One region of the Streptomyces sp. 147326 genome, then DNA from elsewhere that is predicted to be linked to it. Evidence: riboswitches for the same ligand, from Rfam matches in the RefSeq annotation. Region 1 holds a riboswitch; each other region holds the start of a gene.

Region 1 (6,834 bases):
CCCGCGCGGCACTTGTCCACGAAGTGCCGGATGTCCGTGTCCCAGTCCGTCGAACGCGGGTGCATCTCGGGGAAGGCGGCGACGCCGACGCAGAAGTCTCCGGACTCCTTGACGAGGCGGACCAGGTCGGCGGCGTAGTGCACGCCCTCGGGGTGCGCCACCCACTCGCCCATCGGGTCGCCCGGCGGGTCTCCGCGCACGACGAGCATGTTCCGGATCCCCGCGTCGGCGAACTGCCCGATGACGTTGCGCAGCTCGGCGACCGAGTGGTCCACGGCGGTGAGGTGCGCGACGGGGGTCAGGGTGGTGTCGGCGGCGATCTCCTGGGTGGCCTTGACGGTGCCGCCGCGGGTGGAGCCGCCGGCTCCGTAGGTCACGGACACGAAGCTGGGGGATACCGCCTCGACCCGGCGCAGGGCGTTCCAGAGGTTGCGTTCGCCCTTCTCCGTCTTCGGGGCCCAGAACTCGAAGGAGTACGAGCGCCCGGACGCGAGGAGGTCGCGGACCGTGTGTGCACGGTCCGACCAGGTGGAAGCGGTACCAGAGGCCATGGGGGCAGGTTAGACGCGGCCGCCCGGTCACCGAAGCGCTGTCCGCCTTTTGGACACGTTTTTGGACACTTGGGGGTCCGGCCCTGGTCAAGCGGGGCCTGACACGTTAAAGAGCGGCGCGTCGGCCCTCTGTCCGGGCGGACAGGACTCAGCCGAGCCGGGCGCGCACGCGCTTGGCGAGCTCCGCGGCGGCCGCGCCGGGGTCGGTGGCCTCGGTGAGGGCGCGGACGACCACGACACGGGTGGCGCCGGCGTCCAGCACTTCGTCCAGGTTCGTGCTGTCGACGCCGCCGATGGCGAACCAGGGCCGGTCCTGCTCCAGCGAGGCCGCGTACCGGACGAGCCCCAGGCCGGGGGCGTGGCGGCCGGGCTTGGTGGGGGTGGGCCAGCAGGGGCCGGTGCAGAAGTAGTCCACGCCGGGCTCGGCCACGGCCGCGTCGACCTCGTCCTCCGCGTGGCAGGAGCGGCCGATCAGGACGCGCTCGCCGAGGATGGCACGGGCCGCGGGGACGGGGATGTCGCCCTGGCCGAGGTGGAGGACGTCGGAGCCGATGGCGTGGGCGACGTCGGCGCGGTCGTTCACGGCGAGGAGCTTGCCGTGGCGGCGTGCGACCTCGGCGAACACCTGGAGGTGTTCGAGCTCCTCCCCCGCCTCCATGCCCTTGTCCCGGAGCTGGACGATGTCCACGCCTCCGGCCAGGACGGCGTCGAGGAACTCGGGGAGGTCACCCTGCCGCTTGCGGGCGTCCGTGCAGAGATAGAGCCGGGCGTCGGACAGCTGCATGGGTGAACCCCCCGTGATGGAGGCGGTGTACGGGCGCGGGGCCCGTACACCGCGGTGGAGCGAACTGCGGATCAGGTCAGAGGGCGAGCGCCTGAGCGCGGCGCTTCACCTCCGTGCCGCGATTCTCGCTCAGCGCCTGCACGGGAGTGCCGGGCAGGGTCGGATCCTCGGTGAAGAGCCACTCCAGGATCTCCTCGTCGGTGAAGCGGTCGTCGCGCAGCACGGTCAGCAGACCGACCAGGCCCTTGACGACCTTGTCGCCGTCGATGAAGGGGGCCGGCACCTGCAGGGAGCGGTTCTCGCCCCGGCGTACGGCGATGAGCTGCCCTTCCTTGACCATCTGGCGGACCCGGGTCACCTCGATGTTCAGCATCTCCGCGATGTCGGGGAGGTACAGCCACGAGGGGACAAGGGCATCGATCTTTGCGTCAATCTCGGTCACGGACACAAGCCTGCCATCTCGGCTCCGCCGCCGGTACCTGGGCAGCCCCGTCCGGGTCGCGGCCCGTGCCGGGCCTCCGCCCCGAACCCCACGCCTCGAACGCCGGCGGGGCCGAATCTTCAGGCCGGGGCCGACTTCAGCGGGGTGGCGGGGTCCGCAACCCTGGAGGGGTCCACGGGCACTCCCGCCTCGATGAGCTTGCGGCCCTGTGCCACGTCGCGGGGGCGGCCCACCGCCAGGACCGCGACCAGGGCGCCGCCCCGCAGCCAGCACACCGACCAGGCCGGCCCGGCCGGGTCGCCCCGCCAGAGCAGGGTGTCGGCCCCGCCGTGGTGGCCGGCGTACTGCACGAACCGGCCGAACTGCTCCGACCAGAAGTACGGCACCGGGTCGTACACCTGGGCCGGCTGCCCGGAGCCGGCCCCGGCCAGGATGTTCGCCGCCACCGTCCGCGGCCCCTGGAGCGCGTTGTCCCAGTGGTGCACGAGCAGCCGCTTCCCGTACCGCCCGGAAGGGAAGGAGGCGCAGTCGCCGACCGCGTACACCCCGGGCAGGGAGGTACGCAGGTACGCGTCGGCGGTGACCGAGCCGTCCGGCCCCAGCTCCACACCGGTCCCGGCCAGCCATCCCGTGGCGGGGCGCGCGCCGATGCCCACGACGACCGCGCCGGCCGGCAGCGCGCGCCCGTCCGCGAGCAGGACCCGGCCCTCCTCGATCCCGGCGACCTTCGCGCCGGTGATCAGCCCGGCGCCGGCCTCCTCGTACCAGCGCGCCATCGGCTCGGCGACCTCGGCGGGGAGCGCCCCCGCCAGCACCCGCTCCGCCGCCTCGACCACGGTCACCGCGCAGCCCGCCTCGCGGGCCGCGGTGGCGAACTCGGCGCCGATCCAGCCCGCCCCGACGACCACCGTGGACGGCGCGGCCGCCAGGACCGGGCGCAGCCGCGCCGCGTCGTCCAGCGTGCGCAGCAGGTGGACGCCAGGGACGCCCTCGGTGCCGGGAAGGGTCAGCGGCTCGGCACCGGTCGCCAGTACGAGGACCTCGTACGGGACCGGGCCGGCCTCGGTGTCCAGCTCGCGGTCGGCGGCCCGGAGCCCGGTGACCTCCGTCCCGAGCCGCAGCTCGATGCCGAGCCCCTCGAAGTCCACGTCGAAGGCGGAGTCCTCGGCCTTGCCGAGCAGGACCGCCTTGGACAGCGGGGGCCGGTCGTAGGGCTGGTGGGGTTCGGCTCCCAGCAGGGTCAGGGGGCCGGCGAATCCCTGCTCGCGCAGGGCGACCGCGGTCTGCACGCCGGCCATTCCGGCGCCGACGATCACGACGCCGCGCTGATTGTGTTCCGTCTGCTCGCTCACCCGGCCACCCTAATCATCTGACGCTCCGTCAGGAACAGGTGCCGCCTTACCGGCCGTCCGAGGCCGGGATAGTCTGGCCACCGTACCTATCGCGGGAGTCCGGCGCACCGGGCTGAGAGGGAGGCTGGCCGGCCTCCGACCGTACGAACCTGATCCGGGTCATGCCGGCGAAGGGAGGGGCTGGACGCCCATGCACTCGTCTCGGAAGGGATCCGACGTCCTCGTCATCGGGGGCGGGATCATCGGCCTGGTCACCGCCTGGCGGGCCGCGGCGCGCGGGCTGCGCACCGTACTCGCCGACCCGGCACCCGGTGGCGGCGCCGCCCAGGTGGCGGCCGGCATGCTCGCCCCCGTCACCGAACTGCACTTCGGCGAGGAAGCCCTGCTGGGCCTCGGCCTCGCCTCCGCCGCGCGCTATCCGGAGTTCGCCGCCGAGCTCGCCGACGCGAGCGGCGGCATGGACATCGGCTTCCGCGCCTGCGGCACCCTCGCCGTCGCGCTCGACTCCGACGACCGGCTCCACCTGCGGGAACTGCACGCGCTGCAGCGCCGCTGCGGCCTGGAGTCCGAGTGGCTCACCGGCCGCGAGTGCCGCCGCCTGGAGCCCATGCTCGCCCCGGGCGTACGCGGCGGCCTGCGCGTGGACGGCGACCACCAGGTCGACCCGCGCCGGCTCGCGGCCGCCCTGCTGGCCGCCTGCGAGCGGGCCGGCGTGATCATCCACCGGGCCGCCGTGGAACGGCTGCTGGTCACCGCCGACCGGGCGGCCGGGGCCGTACTCGACGACGGTACGGAGCTGCGCGCCGCCCAGGTGGTCCTGGCGGCGGGCTCGCTCAGCGGCAGGCTGGCGGGCGTACCGCCGCAGGTGCTGCCTCCCGTACGGCCGGTCAAGGGCCAGGTCCTGCGCCTGTCCGTGCCCCCGGCCTACGCGCCGTTCCTGTCCCGGACCGTCCGGGCGGTCGTCCGCGGCAGCCACGTCTACCTGGTGCCGCGCGAGAACGGCGAACTCGTCGTCGGCGCCACCAGCGAGGAGCTCGGCTGGGACACCACGGTCACCGCGGGCGGGGTCTACGAACTCCTGCGCGACGCCCACGAGCTGGTCCCCGGCATCACCGAACTCCCCCTCACCGAGACCCGTGCGGGGCTGCGCCCCGGCTCGCCCGACAACGCCCCGCTGCTCGGCCCGACCGACCTGCCGGGCCTGCACCTGGCCACCGGGCACTACCGCAACGGGGTGCTGCTGACCCCGCTCACCGGCGAGGTGCTCGCCGAGCTGCTGGCCACCGGCGAAGTGCCGGAGATCGCGCGCCCGTTCACCCCCCGCCGGTTCTCCGCCGCACGTCAGGAGTCGTACGCATGACCCTTCCCGTCTCCGTGTCCGTCTCCGTCAACGGCGAGCCGCGCGAGGTCGCGGCCGGCACCACGCTCGACACCGTGGTCGCGACCCTGACCACGGCCCCCTCCGGCGTCGCCGCCGCGCTCAACGAGACCGTGGTCCCGCGCGGGCAGTGGCCGGTCACGCCGGTGGGCGACGGCGACCGGGTCGAAATCCTCACCGCGGTCCAGGGGGGCTGAGCGCCATGGCGGACGACCTCTTCACCCTGGGCGGCCGGACCTTCTCCTCCCGCCTGATCATGGGCACGGGCGGGGCCCCGAGCCTGGACGTGCTGGAACGCTCCCTGGTCGCGTCCGGCACCGAACTCACGACGGTCGCGATGCGGCGCCTCGACCCCACCGTCCAGGGCTCCGTCCTCTCCGTCCTGACGAAGCTCGGCATCGCGGTCCTCCCCAACACGGCGGGCTGCTTCACGGCGGGCGAGGCCGTGCTCACGGCCCGGCTGGCCCGGGAGGCGCTGGGCACGGACTGGATCAAGCTGGAGGTGGTCGCGGACGAGCGGACCCTCCTGCCGGACGGCGTCGAGCTGCTGGACGCCGCCGAGATCCTGGTGGACGAGGGCTTCACGGTCCTCCCCTACACGAACGACGACCCGGTGCTCGCGCGGAAGCTGGAGGACGTGGGCTGCGCGGCGATCATGCCGCTGGGGTCGCCCATCGGCTCGGGGATGGGCATCCGCAACCCGCACAACTTCGAGCTGATCACGGAGCGGGCGTCGGTGCCGGTCATCCTGGACGCGGGCGCGGGCACGGCGTCGGACGCCGCCCTCGCCATGGAACTGGGCTGCGCGGCGGTGATGCTGGCCTCGGCGGTGACTCGGGCGCAGGAGCCGGTCCTGATGGCGTCCGCCATGCGGGACGCCGTCTCGGCGGGGCGGCTCGCCTTTCGCGCGGGGCGCATCCCGCAACGCCGCTTCGCCGAAGCCTCCTCTCCTGCGGAGGGCCGCGCCGCCCTGGACCTGGAACGCCCGGCGTTCTGACCCGCGGGTCCACTCCCGGGACTCCGCCCCGGACCCCCTACGGCGCTCCGCGCCCGCGCCTCAAACGCCGGCGAGGCTGAAAGACCGGGGCGCCGCACCCGGCCCTGACGTCACAGCTGCGCTGCAAGCCGGACCCACCCCGGCGGGGGAGCCGCGGCGCCCCAATAGAATCGCGGGGTGGATACGACCCTGGATGACCCCCTCGTCGGGCGCGTGCTCGACGGCCGCTACCGCGTCGACGCCCGCATCGCGGCCGGCGGCATGGCCACGGTCTACCGGGCCGTCGACACCCGCCTCGACCGTGTGCTCGCCCTGAAGGTGATGCATCCGGCCCTCGCCGCCGACACCGCCTTCGTGGACCGGTTCATCCGCGAGGCGAAGTCCGTGGCCCGGCTCGCGCACCCCAACGTGGTCGCCGTCTTCGACCAGGGCACGGACGGGCCGTACGTCTACCTCGCCATGGAGTACGTCTCCGGCTGCACCCTGCGCGACGTGCTCCGCGAGCGCGGCGCGCTCCAGCCGCGGGCCGCCCTCGACATCCTCGAACCCGTGCTCGCCGCCTTGGGCGCCGCCCACCGGGCCGGCTTCGTCCACCGCGACATGAAGCCCGAGAACGTCCTGATCGGCGACGACGGCCGGGTCAAGGTCGCGGACTTCGGGCTGGTCCGGTCCGTGGACTCGGTCACCAACACCACCGGCTCCGTCCTCGGCACCGTCTCCTACCTGGCCCCCGAGCAGATCGAGAGCGGCGTCGCCGACACCCGCGTGGACGTCTACGCCTGCGGTGTCGTCCTCTACGAGATGCTCACCGGCTCCAAGCCCCACCTCGGCGGCACCGCCGCGCAGGTCCTCTACCAGCACCTCCACGAGGACGTCCCGCCTCCCTCCGCCACGGTCCCGGGGCTCCCCGTCGGGCTCGACGAGCTGGTCGCGCAGGCCACCGCCCGCAACGCCGACCTGCGCCCCTACGACGCCGCCGCGCTGCTCGGCCTCGCCCGCGAGGTCCGCGCCCTGCTCAGCGACGCCGAGCTGGACGCCGTACCGCCGCTGGCGCGCGCCGAGGAGCGGTCCTCCGCCGAGGACCGCACCGGCGTGATCCCGCGCCCGGTGGCCGCGCAGCCCGTGAACCAGACCTCCCGGCTGGAGACGCTGCCGCCGCCGGCCGCTCCGCCCGCGCACCGGCCGGCCCCCGCCGGGCTGCCCCGCCGCGGCGTGTTCCTCGTCATCGCCGGGGTGCTGCTCGCCCTCGGGGTGGGCACCGGTGTCTGGTACATCAGCTCCGGCCAGTTCACGAAGGTCCCGAACCTGCTCGGCAAGACCGAGGCGCAGG
Region 2 (6,834 bases), 3.6 Mb from region 1:
CGAACTACACCGCCGCTGACGTCAAGAAGCTCCGCGAGCTCACCGGCGTCGGCATGATGGACTGCAAGAACGCGCTGGTCGAGTCCGACGGCGACGTCGACAAGGCCATCGAGGCCCTCCGTATCAAGGGTCAGAAGGGCGTCGCCAAGCGCGAGGGCCGTTCTGCCGAGAACGGTGCCGTTGCCTCCCTCATCTCCGACGACAACACCTCCGGTGTTCTCGTCGAGCTGAAGTGCGAGACGGACTTCGTCGCCAAGGGTGACAAGTTCCAGGCGGTCACCAACGAGATCGCCGCGCACATCGCCGCGACCTCCCCGGCCGACATCGAGGCGCTGCTGGCGTCCGAGATCGAGCCCGGCAAGACCGTCCAGGCGTTCGTGGACGAGGCCAACGCCAACCTCGGCGAGAAGATCGTCCTGGACCGCTTCGCGCAGTTCACCGGCGGTTACGTTTCGGCGTACATGCACCGCACCATGCCCGACCTGCCGTTCCAGATCGGCGTCCTGGTCGAGCTGGACAAGGAGAACGCCGAGGTCGCCCGCGGCATCGCGCAGCACATCGCCGCGTTCTCCCCGCAGTGGCTGTCCGCCGAGGACGTTCCGGCCGAGAAGGTCGAGTCCGAGCGTCGTGTGGCCGAAGAGGTCACCCGCGCCGAGGGCAAGCCCGAGGCTGCCATCGCGAAGATCGTCGAGGGCCGTGTCAACGGCTTCTTCAAGGAGAACACCCTCCTTGGCCAGGCGTACGCGCTGGACAACAAGAAGTCCGTCCAGAAGGTCCTGGACGAGGCCGGTGTCACCCTGGTGCGCTTCTCGCGCATCAAGGTCGGCATCTGAGTCCGTCCGTACGCGACGGACACCGGACCCCGGTAGGGTCTGAGGCAGTCGTCCGCGCTCGCGCGAGGCGACCGCAGATCTGACGAGGAGGCCATTGCCGTAGAGGGAACCGCAAGGACCCACCGGCAATGGCCTTCTTCGTATGTGCACGAGGAGATCTCCATGAATCAGGGCGTGGACCCCCACACCGCATCCGACGACAAGAGCGACCGGGACAAGAAGGGCCGCCGCTTCATGCTGAAGCTGTCGGGCGAGGCCTTCTCAGGTGGCGGAGGACTGGGCGTCGACCCCGACGTCGTCCACGCCATCGCGCGTGAGATCGCCGCGGTGGTCCGCGACGGCGCGGAGATCGCCGTCGTGATCGGCGGCGGCAACTTCTTCCGCGGCGCCGAACTCCAGCAGCGTGGCATGGACCGGGCACGGTCCGACTACATGGGCATGCTCGGCACCGTCATGAACTGCCTCGCACTCCAGGACTTCCTGGAGAAGGAGGGCATCGACTCCCGCGTGCAGACCGCCATCACCATGGGCCAGGTCGCGGAGCCTTACATCCCGCTCCGTGCCGTGCGGCACCTGGAGAAGGGCCGCGTCGTCATCTTCGGCGCGGGCATGGGCATGCCCTACTTCTCCACCGACACCACGGCCGCCCAGCGGGCCCTGGAGATCGACGCCGAGGCCCTGCTCATGGGCAAGAACGGCGTCGACGGGGTCTACGACTCCGACCCGAAGAAGAACCCGGACGCGGTCAAGTTCGACGCGCTGGAGTACAGCGAGGTCCTCTCCCGCGACCTCAAGGTCGCCGACGCCACCGCGATCACGCTCTGCCGCGACAACAAGCTGCCGATCCTCGTGTTCGAGCTGCTCGCCGAGGGCAATATCGCCCGCGCCGTCAAGGGTGAGAAGATCGGCACGCTCGTCAGCGACCAGGAAACCCGGGCCTGAGCGGTCCGCTGCCGGACCGAGCCCGGACCGGCCCCGCCGGCCCCGCCCGCCTGAACCATCCATTCAAGACATGCAGGAGCACGTGGTGACCGAAGAGATCCTCCTCGAGGCCGAGGAGAAGATGGAAAAGGCCGTCGTCGTCGCCAAGGAAGACTTCGCCGCGATTCGCACCGGCCGTGCGCACCCGGCGATGTTCAACAAGATCGTGGCGGACTACTACGGTGCCATCACGCCCATCAACCAGCTCGCGTCCTTCTCGGTGCCCGAGCCGCGCATGGCGATCGTGACCCCGTTCGACAAGAGCGCCCTGCGCAACATCGAGCAGGCCATCCGCGACTCCGACCTCGGTGTCAACCCGAGCAACGACGGCAGCATCATCCGGGTGACCTTCCCCGAGCTGACGCAGGACCGCCGCAAGGAGTACATCAAGGTCGCCCGCACCAAGGCCGAGGACTCGAAGGTCTCCATCCGCGCCGTGCGCCGCAAGGCCAAGGACGCCCTCGACAAGCTCGTCAAGGACAAGGAAGCCGGCGAGGACGAGGTCCGTCGCGCGGAGAAGGAGCTCGACGACACCACCGCGAAGTACGTCGCGCAGGTGGACGAGCTCCTCAAGCACAAGGAAGCCGAGCTCCTCGAAGTCTGATGAACGACACTTCCTGGCAGCCGGAGCCGGTTCCGGCGGGTCCCGCATACGATGCGCAGGTGGGCCCGCACACTCGGCCCATGCCCATCGTGCCCGATGCCGCCGGCCGTGACTTCGACGACCGGGAAGCACGCGATCGGGGGGCCGCCCTGGACGGCGGCCCCCTCTTCCGCGCCGATACGCCGCCGCAGGAGCCCATGCCCAGCCCCCCGCCTCCGCATGCCCCGCAGCCGCAGGACGCCTCGCCCCCGCCGCCGAAGAAGCGCGCGGGCCGGGACCTGCGTGCCGCCATAGGGGTCGGTGTCGGTCTCGGCGCGGTGATCTTCGCCTCGCTGCTGATCGTCAAGGCGGTCTTCGTCGGCGTCATCGTCGTCGCGGTCGTCGTGGGCCTGTGGGAGCTCACCTCCCGGATGCAGGAGAAGAAGGGCATCAAGGCCCCCCTGGTCCCGCTCGCGGTCGGCGGCGCGGCCATGGTCATCGCCGGCTACGTCCGGGGGGCCGAGGGTGCCTGGGTCGCCATGGCCCTGACCGTGCTGGCGGTCCTGGTGTGGCGGATGACCGAACCGCCCGAGGACTACCTCAAGGACGTCACCGCGGGTGCCTTCGCGGCGTTCTACGTGCCCTTCCTGGCCACCTTCGTCGCGATGCTGCTCACGGCTGACGACGGCTCCCGGCGGGTGATCACGTTCCTGCTCCTGACCGTGGTCAGCGACACCGGGGCCTATGCGGTGGGCTGGCGCTTCGGGAAGAACAAGCTCGCGCCGCGCATCAGCCCCGGAAAGACCCGCGAGGGGCTCTTCGGCGCGGTGGCCTTCGCGATGGCGGCCGGCGCGCTGTGCATGGAGTTCCTGATCGACGGCGGCGCCTGGTGGCAGGGCCTGCTGCTCGGCCTCGCGGTCGCGGTCAGTGCCACCTTGGGCGACCTCGGCGAATCGATGATCAAGCGCGACCTGGGGATCAAGGACATGGGCACCCTGCTGCCCGGCCATGGCGGCATCATGGACCGGCTCGATTCCCTGCTGCCGACGGCGCCGGTGGTCTGGCTGCTCCTGGCGGCCTTCGTGGGCACGGACTGACCTGCGCAAAGGCGGCGTGTGACGCCGGGCGGTTACTCTTGAAAGGCGCGCTGCTTCTGCGGCGCGCCTTTCGTCTTACAAGGAGTACCTGCCATGGCCCGCCCCGTTCCGGGAGAGCTCACCTTCGTCGCCCCTCGCGGGGCCAAGAAGCCGCCCCGGCACCTCGCCGACATGACCCCGGCCGAGCGCCGTGAGGCGGTCGCCGCGATCGGCGAGAAGCCGTTCCGGGCCAAGCAGCTCTCTCAGCACTACTTCGCGCGCTACGCGCACGACCCGGCCGAGTGGACCGACATCCCGGCGGGCTCGCGGGAGAAGCTCCAGCAGGAGCTGCTCCCCGACCTGATGAACGTCATCCGCCACATCAGCTGTGACGACGACACCACGCGCAAGACCCTGTGGAAGCTGCACGACGGCACGCTCGTCGAGTCCGTGCTGATGCGCTACCCCGACCGGGTCACCATGTGCATCTCCTCGCAGGCCGGCTGCGGCATGAACTGTCCGTTCTGCGCCACCGGCCAGGCGGGCCTCGACCGCAACCTCTCCACCGCCGAGATCGTGCACCAGATCGTCGACGGCATGCGCGCGCTGCGCGACGGCGAGGTCCCCGGCGGCCCGGCGCGGCTGTCGAACATCGTCTTCATGGGCATGGGCGAGCCGCTGGCCAACTACAACCGCGTGGTCGGCGCCATCCGCCGGCTCACCGACCCCGAGCCCGACGGCCTGGGCCTGTCGCAGCGCGGCATCACCGTCTCCACCGTCGGCCTGGTCCCGGCCATGCTGCGGTTCGCCGACGAGGGCTTCAAGTGCCGTCTCGCCGTCTCGCTGCACGCGCCCGACGACGAGCTGCGCGACACCCTGGTCCCCGTGAACACCCGCTGGAACGTCCGCGAGGTGCTCGGCGCGGCCTGGGAGTACGCGGAGAAGTCCGGCCGCCGGATCTCCATCGAGTACGCCCTGATCCGCGACATCAACGACCAGGCCTGGCGTGGTGACCTGCTGGGCAAGCTGCTCAAGGGCAAGCGCGTCCACGTCAACCTGATCCCGCTGAACCCCACGCCCGGCTCGAAGTGGACCGCCTCGCGGCCCGAGGACGAGAAGGCCTTCGTGGAGGCCATCGCCCGCCACGGCGTGCCCGTGACCGTACGCGACACCCGCGGTCAGGAGATCGACGGCGCATGCGGCCAGCTCGCGGCCTCGGAGCGCTAGGTTCCGGTCAGCGGAGGTCATATTCGGCCACGGGGTACCCTGTGGCCGAACCAATTTCATATTCCGACAGGGGAGCGCCACAGCGCTGAGAGTGCGGTATCCGTCATCCGCAGACCCTCTGAACCTCGCCCCGGTCATTCGGGGTAGGAAGTTCGGTCACCACTCAAGCTGTTGCGCCCTGCCCGGCGTCCGCTCCCACAGAGCGCCGGGCAGGGCCGCGTCTTCTCCTGGACATCCCAGGAGGAATTCACCAGTGAGCACCACCAAGAAGATCGCGGGCGCCGCGCTCGCGGCCGCGCTGGGCGTCACCACGCTCAGCGCCTGCGGCGACTCCGACGACAAGTCCGCGGGCACGTCCGACAAGACCGTCACGCTCGTCTCCCACGACTCCTTCAACGTGACCGACACGGTCCTCAAGGAGTTCGAGCAGCAGAGCGGCTACACCGTCAAGGTGCTGAAGTCCGGAGACGCGGGCGCGGCGCTGAACCAGGAGATCCTCACCAAGGGCTCCCCGCGCGGCGACGTGTTCTTCGGCGTGGACAACACCCTGCTCTCGCGCGCCCTCGACAACGGCATCTTCACGGCGTACGAGGCCAAGGGCCTGGACGCGGTCAAGCCCGAGTACGTGCTCGACAAGGAGCACCGGGTCACCCCGATCGACTCCGGCGACATCTGCGTCAACTACGACAAGGCGTACTTCGCCGACAAGAAGATCGCCCCGCCGCAGACGCTGGACGACCTGATCAAGCCGGAGTACAAGAACCTCCTGGTCACCGAGAACGCCGCGACCTCCTCGCCCGGCCTCGGCTTCCTCCTCGCCTCCGTCGGCAAGTACGGCGAGGACGGCTGGAAGGACTACTGGAGCAAGCTCAAGGCCAACGGCGTCGAGGTCGTCGACGGCTGGGAACAGGCCTACAACGAGCGCTTCTCCGGCTCCGCGGGCGGCAAGAAGGCCAAGGGCGACCGCCCGCTGGTCGTCTCCTACGCCTCCAGCCCGCCGGTCGAGGTGCTGTACGGCGAGCCCCAGCCGGCCGAGGCCCCGACCGGCGTCTCCACCAGTACCTGCTTCCGCCAGATCGAGTTCGCGGGCCTGCTGAAGGGCGCGAAGAACGAGGAGGGCGGCAAGGCCCTGCTGGACTTCCTGGTCAGCAAGAAGTTCCAGGAGGACATGCCGCTCCAGATGTTCGTGAACCCCGTGACGAAGGACGCGGCCCTGCCGGAGCTGTTCACCAAGCACGGAGCGGTGGTCGAGAAGCCGGAGAACGTGGCTCCCGAGACCATCGCCAAGAACCGTGAGCAGTGGGTCAAGGCATGGACCTCGCTCGTCGTGAAGTAGGCGGCACCAAGGGGCCGGGCGCGGCGTCGGGGGGCGCCGCGCCCGGCCCCGGCCCCCACCGGGGCGGCCGGGCGACCGCCGCACGGCTCGCCCTGATGGCCTTGCCCCTGGCCTTCTTCGGGCTGTTCTTCGCCTACCCCGTCGCCTCGATCGTCGGGCGTGGCCTCAAGACCGACGAGGGCTGGCAGTTCGGCCGGATCGGCGAGGTGCTGACCCGGCCCGACATCGCCGGCGTGCTGTGGTTCACCACCTGGCAGGCGCTCGCCTCCACCGTCCTCACGCTGCTGATCGCGCTCCCCGGCGCGTACGTCTTCGCGCGCTTCGAGTTCCCCGGCAAGCAATTGCTGCGGGCCGTGGTGACCGTTCCCTTCGTGCTGCCGACCGTGGTCGTCGGCACCGCCTTCCTCGCGCTGCTGGGACGCGGCGGGCTGATGGACGAGACGATGGGGGTCCGGCTCGACACCACCGTCTGGGCGATCCTCCTCGCCCACGTCTTCTTCAACTACGCGGTCATCGTCCGCACCGTCGGCGGGCTGTGGGCGCAGCTCGATCCGCGCCAGGAGGAAGCCGCCCGGGTGCTGGGCGCCGGCCGGTTCGCCGCCTGGCGGCGCGTGACGCTGCCCGCGCTGGCCCCGTCGGTGGCCGCGGCCTCGCTGATGGTCTTCCTGTTCACCTTCAGCTCCTTCGGCGTCGTCCTGATCCTGGGCGGGCCCGCGTACTCCACCCTGGAGGTGGAGGTCTACCGGCAGACCGCGCAGCTCCTGGACCTGTCGACGGCCGCCGTGCTGACGATGGTGC
Region 3 (6,834 bases), 1.8 Mb from region 1:
ATGGGCAACCACGAGCTGCTGCTCATCGGTGCCAAGCGGTTCGGCGACACGCCCGTCGTCTCCGGCGCCGGCACCGCCACCTTCCAGGCCGCGTGGCTCCTCAACGGCGGCCAGCGCTCCGACATGGAGCGCCTGCAGGACGTGCACCTGCAGTGGATGTCGCGGCTGGACGCGGCCGTCCTGGAGGAGGGCCACCTGCTCCTGCACTCCGACACCACGGCCTACCTCGACTACGGCGACTCCATCGAGGACGTCAACGACACCATCCACGAGCTCCTCAACCGGGGCGACGCCGACATCACCTGGGACCTCTTCCGCAAGTTCACCAAGCGGTTCGCCTTCCGCGACGAGGGGACCGGCCCGCAGGCCGTACGCGAACTGCTGGACACCTACGGCGGCAGCCGCGTCGTGCACGGGCACAGCCCCATCCCGTACCTGCTCGGCGAGGTGGGCACCGAGGACGGGGACGAGACGCGCGGCCCGGAGGCCGTGGACGGCCCGCACGTGTACGCGGAAGGGCTCGCCATCGCGATGGACGGCGGGGTGACGATGGCGGGCAAGCTGCTTGTCGTACAGCTCCCCTTGAACGACTGAGGTTTGTCACCACGGGGGTATTTCCGCAAAGCCCCTGTCAACCTGTGGCGTGGGCGCTCTACCATCGCTCTATCCGTAGCAGGCTCTCCTCCGTTTGTGCCGGCGCCCCGTTCTACGCGGGGATACCGGCTTCTACGGAGCATCGGGGGATGCACATGACCAGCGCTCCGCACCTGCTGACCGAAGACCGGCCGGAGTTCGACCGTCTCCTCGACGAGGCGCTGCGCACCGCGAACGAACGGCCCGAGCTCGCCACCCTCGGCGAACGGCTGAACGCCGAACAGCTGCGCACCATGGCCCAGGGGGCCAGCGCGCTGCTGGCTGCCGCGGCCGCCGCCGAGTACGGCCACTACGTGAAGGTCCGCGAGGAACGACGCGACGAGGCGCTGTCCATACCCGGCACCACGGGGGACGAGGACGGCGGGGAGGGCACGGGCGGCGGCGCGGGAGCCAGCGCCGTGGTCGCGGTCCTCGCGCCCGTCCTGGCGGGCACCGCCATGCTGATCTTCCTGCTCGTCGGCTACAGCCTCAAGCTGATCGAGCCCGAACCCGCCTTCGCCGAGACCATGCTGACGGCGGGCTGGCTGTTCGGCGCGCTCACCGTGGCGGCGCTGCTCTTCGCCGTGATCGGGCTGCTGGTGACCGCCGTCCGCAACAGCGCGACCGAAGTGGTGGCGAACGAGACCGAGACCGTACCCGACGAGGTGGCGCGGGCGCGTGAGGCCTGGCGGCACGCGCTGCTGGAGCGGGGCATCATGCCGTTCCTGCGGGACGCGCTGGCCGATCCGAGTGCGGGGCCGGGCTTCCCGACCCCCAGAACGCCGGCGGCCGGGCGCATCCCCAACCTGGGATACACCCGGCCCGACTTCACCAGCCCGGGATCCCCCTCGGAGGGACCCCGGCCCGGCTACTCACCTCCGGACTTCACGAGCCCGGACTTCGGCGGCCCGGAGAACCGGCCGGAGTAACCTCCGACCGACCGGCCTCGCGCCCTACTTCATCTGCTTCGGCAGGTGGTGGGGGTCGACGGGACGGACCGGCGAGGTGATGGCCCCTCGGCGGACGTCCGGGTCGTTCGCGTCGGGCTGGTCGAGCACCGGCGTCCAGGCACCGTTGCACACGAGTTGGGTCGGATCCTGCCCGTTGCCCGGATCCACGTCGCAGAAGGTCTGGTAGATGACACCACCCTCGTCGGTGCCCTGTGTCACCACCTGGACCACGACGTCGTTGCCCTGCTGCGCGACGGAGACGGCGCAGGCATCCTCCGGATAGCTGCCGTCGGCGTTCAGGGTGAGGTCGTACCAGGTGTACTCACCGACCGTGTTGCCCGTGAGATCGCGGACCCCGACGTAGGTGTTGGTGTCCCCCGGGATCACCGCCGTGAACTCGCGGCTGCCCTGGTCCCGGACGGAGTCGATGGACCGGCAGAGGGCCGGACCCGTGGCACCCGTCGCGCCGGGAGCACCATCGTTCCCCGGGGCACCCGTCGCACCGGTCGCACCTGTGGCGCCCGTGGCACCTGTGGCGCCCGTGGCGCCCTGCTGGCAGTCGTCGTGATCGCCGCCGCGGGGGCCGGCTTCGCCGCGCTCCTCCTCCGGCTCACGGTTGGGCTTCCTGTGCGGCCTGCAGTCGTCCCCGCCGCCTGTGGGGCTCGCGGCCTTGACCGTCGCGGCCACCTCCATGCTCTGGGCCGTGGCGAACGCCGGGCTGGAGATTCCCACCATCACCAGGGCAAGTGAGGCAAGGGTTCCACCCTTCAGCCAGCTGCTCCGTCTGGGCAACGGACCAAGGACTGACCTGGTTCTGTTCTCGGGACTCATTTACGCCGCTCCTTTGCGAAACCGGATCGAACGATGCGCGACGGGCCCGGTCGGGCCGCCTCAGTCATCGTGGGTATCGCGGTCGCAAGCGGCCGGTCGCCGGGCGGGAAAGTCATCTTGTCGGACTAACAGTCCACCCCCAATGGCCGTTCGAGCTTCCTTGCAGGGCACTACCCGGGTCCCTACCGTCGCCTCACAGCCATCTTCAACTTCGTCACCACAGTGGACGGGGCCCTTGAAAACAAAAGTCTGCCTGAACATGATCGTCAAGAACGAGGCTTCCGTGATCCGGCGCTGTCTCGAGTCGGTGCGCCCTTTGATCGATACATGGGTGATCGTGGACACGGGCTCGACCGACGGCACCCAGGACATCATCCGGGAATTCTTCAGCGATCTGCCCGGCGTCCTGCACGAGCGGCCCTGGAAGGGATTCGACGGCAGCCGCAGCGAGGCCATCGACCTCGCCCGCTCCAGCGCGGACTACCTGCTCTTCATCGACGCCGACGACGTGATGGAGGTGCAGCCCGGCTTTCGCATGCCGGACCTCACCCTCGATTCGTACCGCCTCGCCGTGCATCACGAGCCCGTCATCCACTGGCGGCCCGCTCTCGTCTCCACCCGATTGCCCTGGAAGTACGTAGGCGTACTCCACGAGTACCTCGATTGCGAGGTCCGTTACACCCACGGGGTGCTCGAAGGCGTCAATATCCTCATCGTCGGCGGCGGGTCACGCCTCGGGGAGGGGGGCGAGCGGGAGAAGTACCTGCGCGACGCGGGGATTCTCGAACAAGGGCTGGCCAAGGAACCGGACAATACCCGCTACGCCTTTTACCTGGCCCAGAGCTGGCGCGACGCGGGAGAAGCGGAGAAGTCCCTCGCCGCCTACGACCACCGGGCGGGCATGGGCGGTTTCGCCGAGGAATCCTTCTGCGCCCGGCTCTACGCGGCACGGATCGCGGCGCGTCTCAAGAGGCCGTCGGCCGAGGTCATGGACCGCTTCCTCCGGGCGCACGAGAGCCGTCCCTCACGCGTGGAGGCGCTCGGCAGTCTCGCCCGTCTCTGCCGCAACGAAAACCGCTGGCCGCTGGCGTACATGTTCGCCCGGCAGGCGGTCCGGATCCCCCGCCCGGACGACACGCTGTTCGTCGAGTTCGACTGGCACGAGTGGCGCGCCCTCGACGAGCTCGCCGTGGCCGCCTACTGGGTCGGCGAGTACCAGGAGTCGCTGGAATGCTGCGAACTGCTCCTCGCGGGGGACGCCCTTCCCGACGATCAGCGCGACCGGGTCCGGGCCAACCTCGACTTCGCCCGGCGCAAGGTGGACCCGTACCTCGTGGTCGCCTGACGAGTGCGAGCCGAGCGGCGGAGGCCCGGACGGGAGCCTGCGCCGCTCACACGGACCGTTGAGGGGTCAGTCGGCCAGCGGCAGGTAGACGCGGTTGCCCGAGGCCGCGAACTCGGCGGACTTCTCCGCCATGCCCGCCTGGATCTCATCGGCCTTCAGGTCGCCGCCGTGCTCGCGGCGGATGTCCTGCGAGATCTTCATCGAGCAGAACTTCGGGCCGCACATGGAGCAGAAGTGCGCGGTCTTGGCCGGCTCGGCGGGAAGGGTCTCGTCGTGGAACTCGCGGGCCGTGTCCGGGTCGAGGGCCAGGTTGAACTGGTCCTCCCAGCGGAACTCGAACCGCGCGTCCGACAGGGCGTCGTCCCACTCCTGGGCGCCGGGGTGTCCCTTGGCCAGGTCGGCGGCGTGCGCCGCGATCTTGTACGTGATGACGCCGGTCTTCACGTCGTCGCGGTTGGGCAGGCCCAGGTGCTCCTTGGGCGTGACGTAGCAGAGCATCGCGGTGCCCCACCAGGCGATCATCGCGGCGCCGATGCCCGAGGTGATGTGGTCGTACGCGGGCGCGACGTCCGTGGTCAGCGGGCCGAGCGTGTAGAACGGCGCCTCCTCGCAGATCTCCTGCTGGAGGTCGATGTTCTCCTTGATCTTGTGCATCGGGACGTGGCCCGGGCCCTCGATCATGGTCTGGACGTTGTGGCGCTTGGCGATCGTGTTCAGCTCGCCCAGCGTCTTCAGCTCCGCGAACTGCGCGGCGTCGTTGGCGTCCGCGATGGAGCCGGGGCGCAGGCCGTCGCCCAGCGAGTACGTGACGTCGTACGTCGCGAGGATGTCGCAGAGCTCCTCGAAGTTCGTGTAGAGGAAGTTCTCCTTGTGGTGCGCGAGGCACCACGCGGCCATGATCGAGCCACCGCGCGAGACGATGCCGGTCTTGCGGCGGGCGGTCAGAGGCACGTAGGGCAGCAGCACGCCGGCGTGGACCGTCATGTAGTCGACGCCCTGCTCGGCCTGCTCGATGACCGTGTCCTTGTAGATCTCCCAGGTCAGGTCCTCGGCGCGGCCGTCGACCTTCTCCAGCGCCTGGTAGAGCGGCACGGTGCCGATCGGGACGGGGGAGTTGCGCAGCACCCACTCGCGGGTGGTGTGGATGTTGCGGCCCGTCGAGAGGTCCATGACCGTGTCGGCGCCCCACTTGGTCGCCCAGGTCATCTTGTCGACCTCCTCCTCGATGGAGGAGGTGACCGCGGAGTTGCCGATGTTGGCGTTGACCTTCACCAGGAACCGCTTGCCGATGATCATCGGCTCGATCTCGGGGTGGTTCACGTTCGCCGGAAGCACTGCGCGACCTGCGGCGATCTCCTCGCGGACGACCTCGGGAGAGACGTTCTCGCGGATCGCGACGTACTCCATCTCCGGGGTGATCTCGCCCCGGCGGGCGTACGCGAGCTGCGTGACGGCCTGGCCGCCGCGGCCGCGGCGGGGCTGGCGCGGGCGGCCCGGGAAGACCGCGTCGAGGTTCTTGAGGCCACCGCGCGGCGAGGTGTGCTTGATGCCGTCGTCCTCGGGGCGCACGGGACGGCCCGCGTACTCCTCGGTGTCGCCGCGGCCGATGATCCAGTTCTCGCGCAGCGGGGCGAGGCCCCGGCGTACGTCGGTCTCGATCTGCGGGTCGGTGTACGGACCGGACGTGTCGTAGAGCGTCACGTCCTTGCCGTTGGTGAGGTGGACCTGGCGGACCGGCACCCGGATGTCGGGGCGGGAGCCCGCCACGTAGCCCTTGTGCCAGCCGGGCTGGCGCTCGGTCCGGCCGTCGGCGTCCTGGCTGACGGCAGGCGTGCGTGCGTCCTGAATGGTCATGAGACCTGATCTCCCTACGCCGGCATTACCCGGTAACAGGTTCGGCGGTCGACGCAGCCTCTTCCCGTACGCATCCGTGATGCGCGTACGGTGATCAGCGTCCTCTCAGCCCGGTGCTCCGAGCTCCCGCGTTGTGCAAAGTAGCCCCCACGCTAGCGTCATCCATGGCGTGCTGAACAGTGGGCCCCCTCATCTCTTGCGATGATCTGCTGGTGACGTTCTCGCCGCAGCCCCCCACCGAGCCCACAGAGCCCCATGGCCACAACGGCCACGAGCACCACGGCCCGGGACACTCCGCCGGGCACTCGTCCGATCCCTCCGCCGGCCCCTCCGGCGGTCATTCCCATGGCCACGGTCACAGCCACGGGCACGGCCCGGCGGCCCCCGTATCGAAGCACCTGCGCAAGGTCATCGCGGCCGTACTGATCCCCTTCGCCACCGCCGTCTTCATCGGCATGGTGGTGCTCTGGCCGGGCGGAGCCCCCGCCCACGAGCGCACGGGGGTGGGCTTCGACCGGCAGACCCAGCAGGGCAAGGTCGTCTCCCTCGAACACGTCGACTGCAAATCGGTGAACGCGGCACAGGTACCGCCGACCGCGGACCCCTCCACCCCCGAGGGCCGTGAGGCCCAGGCCGCGCAGACCGGCGAGTGCAAGAAGGCCACCGTCGAGATCGGCACCGGCCCGGACAAGGGCCGCACCTTCGTGGAGATCGTCCAGCCGGGTGCGCCACGGCAGTTGACGGACGGCCAGGAGGTGGTCGTGGCCTACGCGCCCGACGCCCCCCGCGACCTCCAGTACTCGGTGATCGACGTGAACCGCAAGATCCCGCTGGCGGTGCTGGCCGGCATCTTCGCGGTCGCGGTCGTCCTCGTCGGGCGGATGCGCGGGCTGTTCGCACTGATCGCGCTGATCGTCAGCTTCGGCGTGCTGACGCTCTTCATCCTCCCGGCCATCCTGCAGGGTTCGAACCCCCTCGTCGTCGCGGTGATCGGGGCGAGCGCCATCATGCTGATCGCGCTCTACATGTGCCACGGCCTGACCGCCCGCACCTCGGTCGCCGTCCTCGGCACCCTCGTCTCGCTGGTGCTGATCGGTCTGCTGGGCTCGGTGTTCATCGGCTGGGCGTCCCTCACCGGCAACACGGACGACAACACCGGGCTGATCCACGGGCTGTACCCGGACATCGACATGAGCGGTCTGCTGCTCGCAAGCGTGATCA

What was found. A riboswitch is a leader RNA that binds a small molecule or an ion and turns the genes downstream of it on or off. The one in region 1 is predicted to bind thiamine pyrophosphate.
Region 2: linked by a shared signal. The riboswitch ahead of RIU97_RS11910 (thiamine ABC transporter substrate binding subunit) and the one ahead of thiO (glycine oxidase ThiO) in region 1 are both predicted to bind thiamine pyrophosphate.
Region 3: linked by a shared signal. The riboswitch ahead of thiC (phosphomethylpyrimidine synthase ThiC) and the one ahead of thiO (glycine oxidase ThiO) in region 1 are both predicted to bind thiamine pyrophosphate.

Annotation. Positions count from the first base shown of each region.
Region 1 covers NZ_CP134201.1:6,349,218-6,356,051, reverse strand. The annotation lists gene metF (methylenetetrahydrofolate reductase [NAD(P)H]) at 1-551, opposite strand, end outside; gene thiE (thiamine phosphate synthase) at 700-1,335, opposite strand; gene RIU97_RS29110 (Rv2175c family DNA-binding protein) at 1,412-1,777, opposite strand; gene RIU97_RS29105 (NAD(P)/FAD-dependent oxidoreductase) at 1,897-3,129, opposite strand; TPP riboswitch at 3,211-3,322, shown strand; gene thiO (glycine oxidase ThiO) at 3,320-4,489, shown strand; gene thiS (sulfur carrier protein ThiS) at 4,486-4,704, shown strand; gene RIU97_RS29090 (thiazole synthase) at 4,710-5,504, shown strand; gene pknB (Stk1 family PASTA domain-containing Ser/Thr kinase) at 5,682-6,834, shown strand, end outside.
Region 2 covers NZ_CP134201.1:2,759,775-2,766,608, reverse strand. The annotation lists gene tsf (translation elongation factor Ts) at 1-833, shown strand, start outside; gene pyrH (UMP kinase) at 996-1,775, shown strand; gene frr (ribosome recycling factor) at 1,861-2,418, shown strand; gene RIU97_RS11920 (phosphatidate cytidylyltransferase) at 2,418-3,494, shown strand; gene rlmN (23S rRNA (adenine(2503)-C(2))-methyltransferase RlmN) at 3,588-4,700, shown strand; TPP riboswitch at 4,759-4,868, shown strand; gene RIU97_RS11910 (thiamine ABC transporter substrate binding subunit) at 4,954-6,036, shown strand; gene RIU97_RS11905 (ABC transporter permease) at 6,132-6,834, shown strand, end outside.
Region 3 covers NZ_CP134201.1:4,532,391-4,539,224, reverse strand. The annotation lists gene RIU97_RS20535 (metallophosphoesterase) at 1-594, shown strand, start outside; gene RIU97_RS20530 (hypothetical protein) at 744-1,562, shown strand; gene RIU97_RS20525 (hypothetical protein) at 1,587-2,321, opposite strand; gene RIU97_RS20520 (glycosyltransferase) at 2,674-3,759, shown strand; gene thiC (phosphomethylpyrimidine synthase ThiC) at 3,826-5,613, opposite strand; TPP riboswitch at 5,608-5,753, opposite strand; gene RIU97_RS20510 (YibE/F family protein) at 5,826-6,834, shown strand, end outside.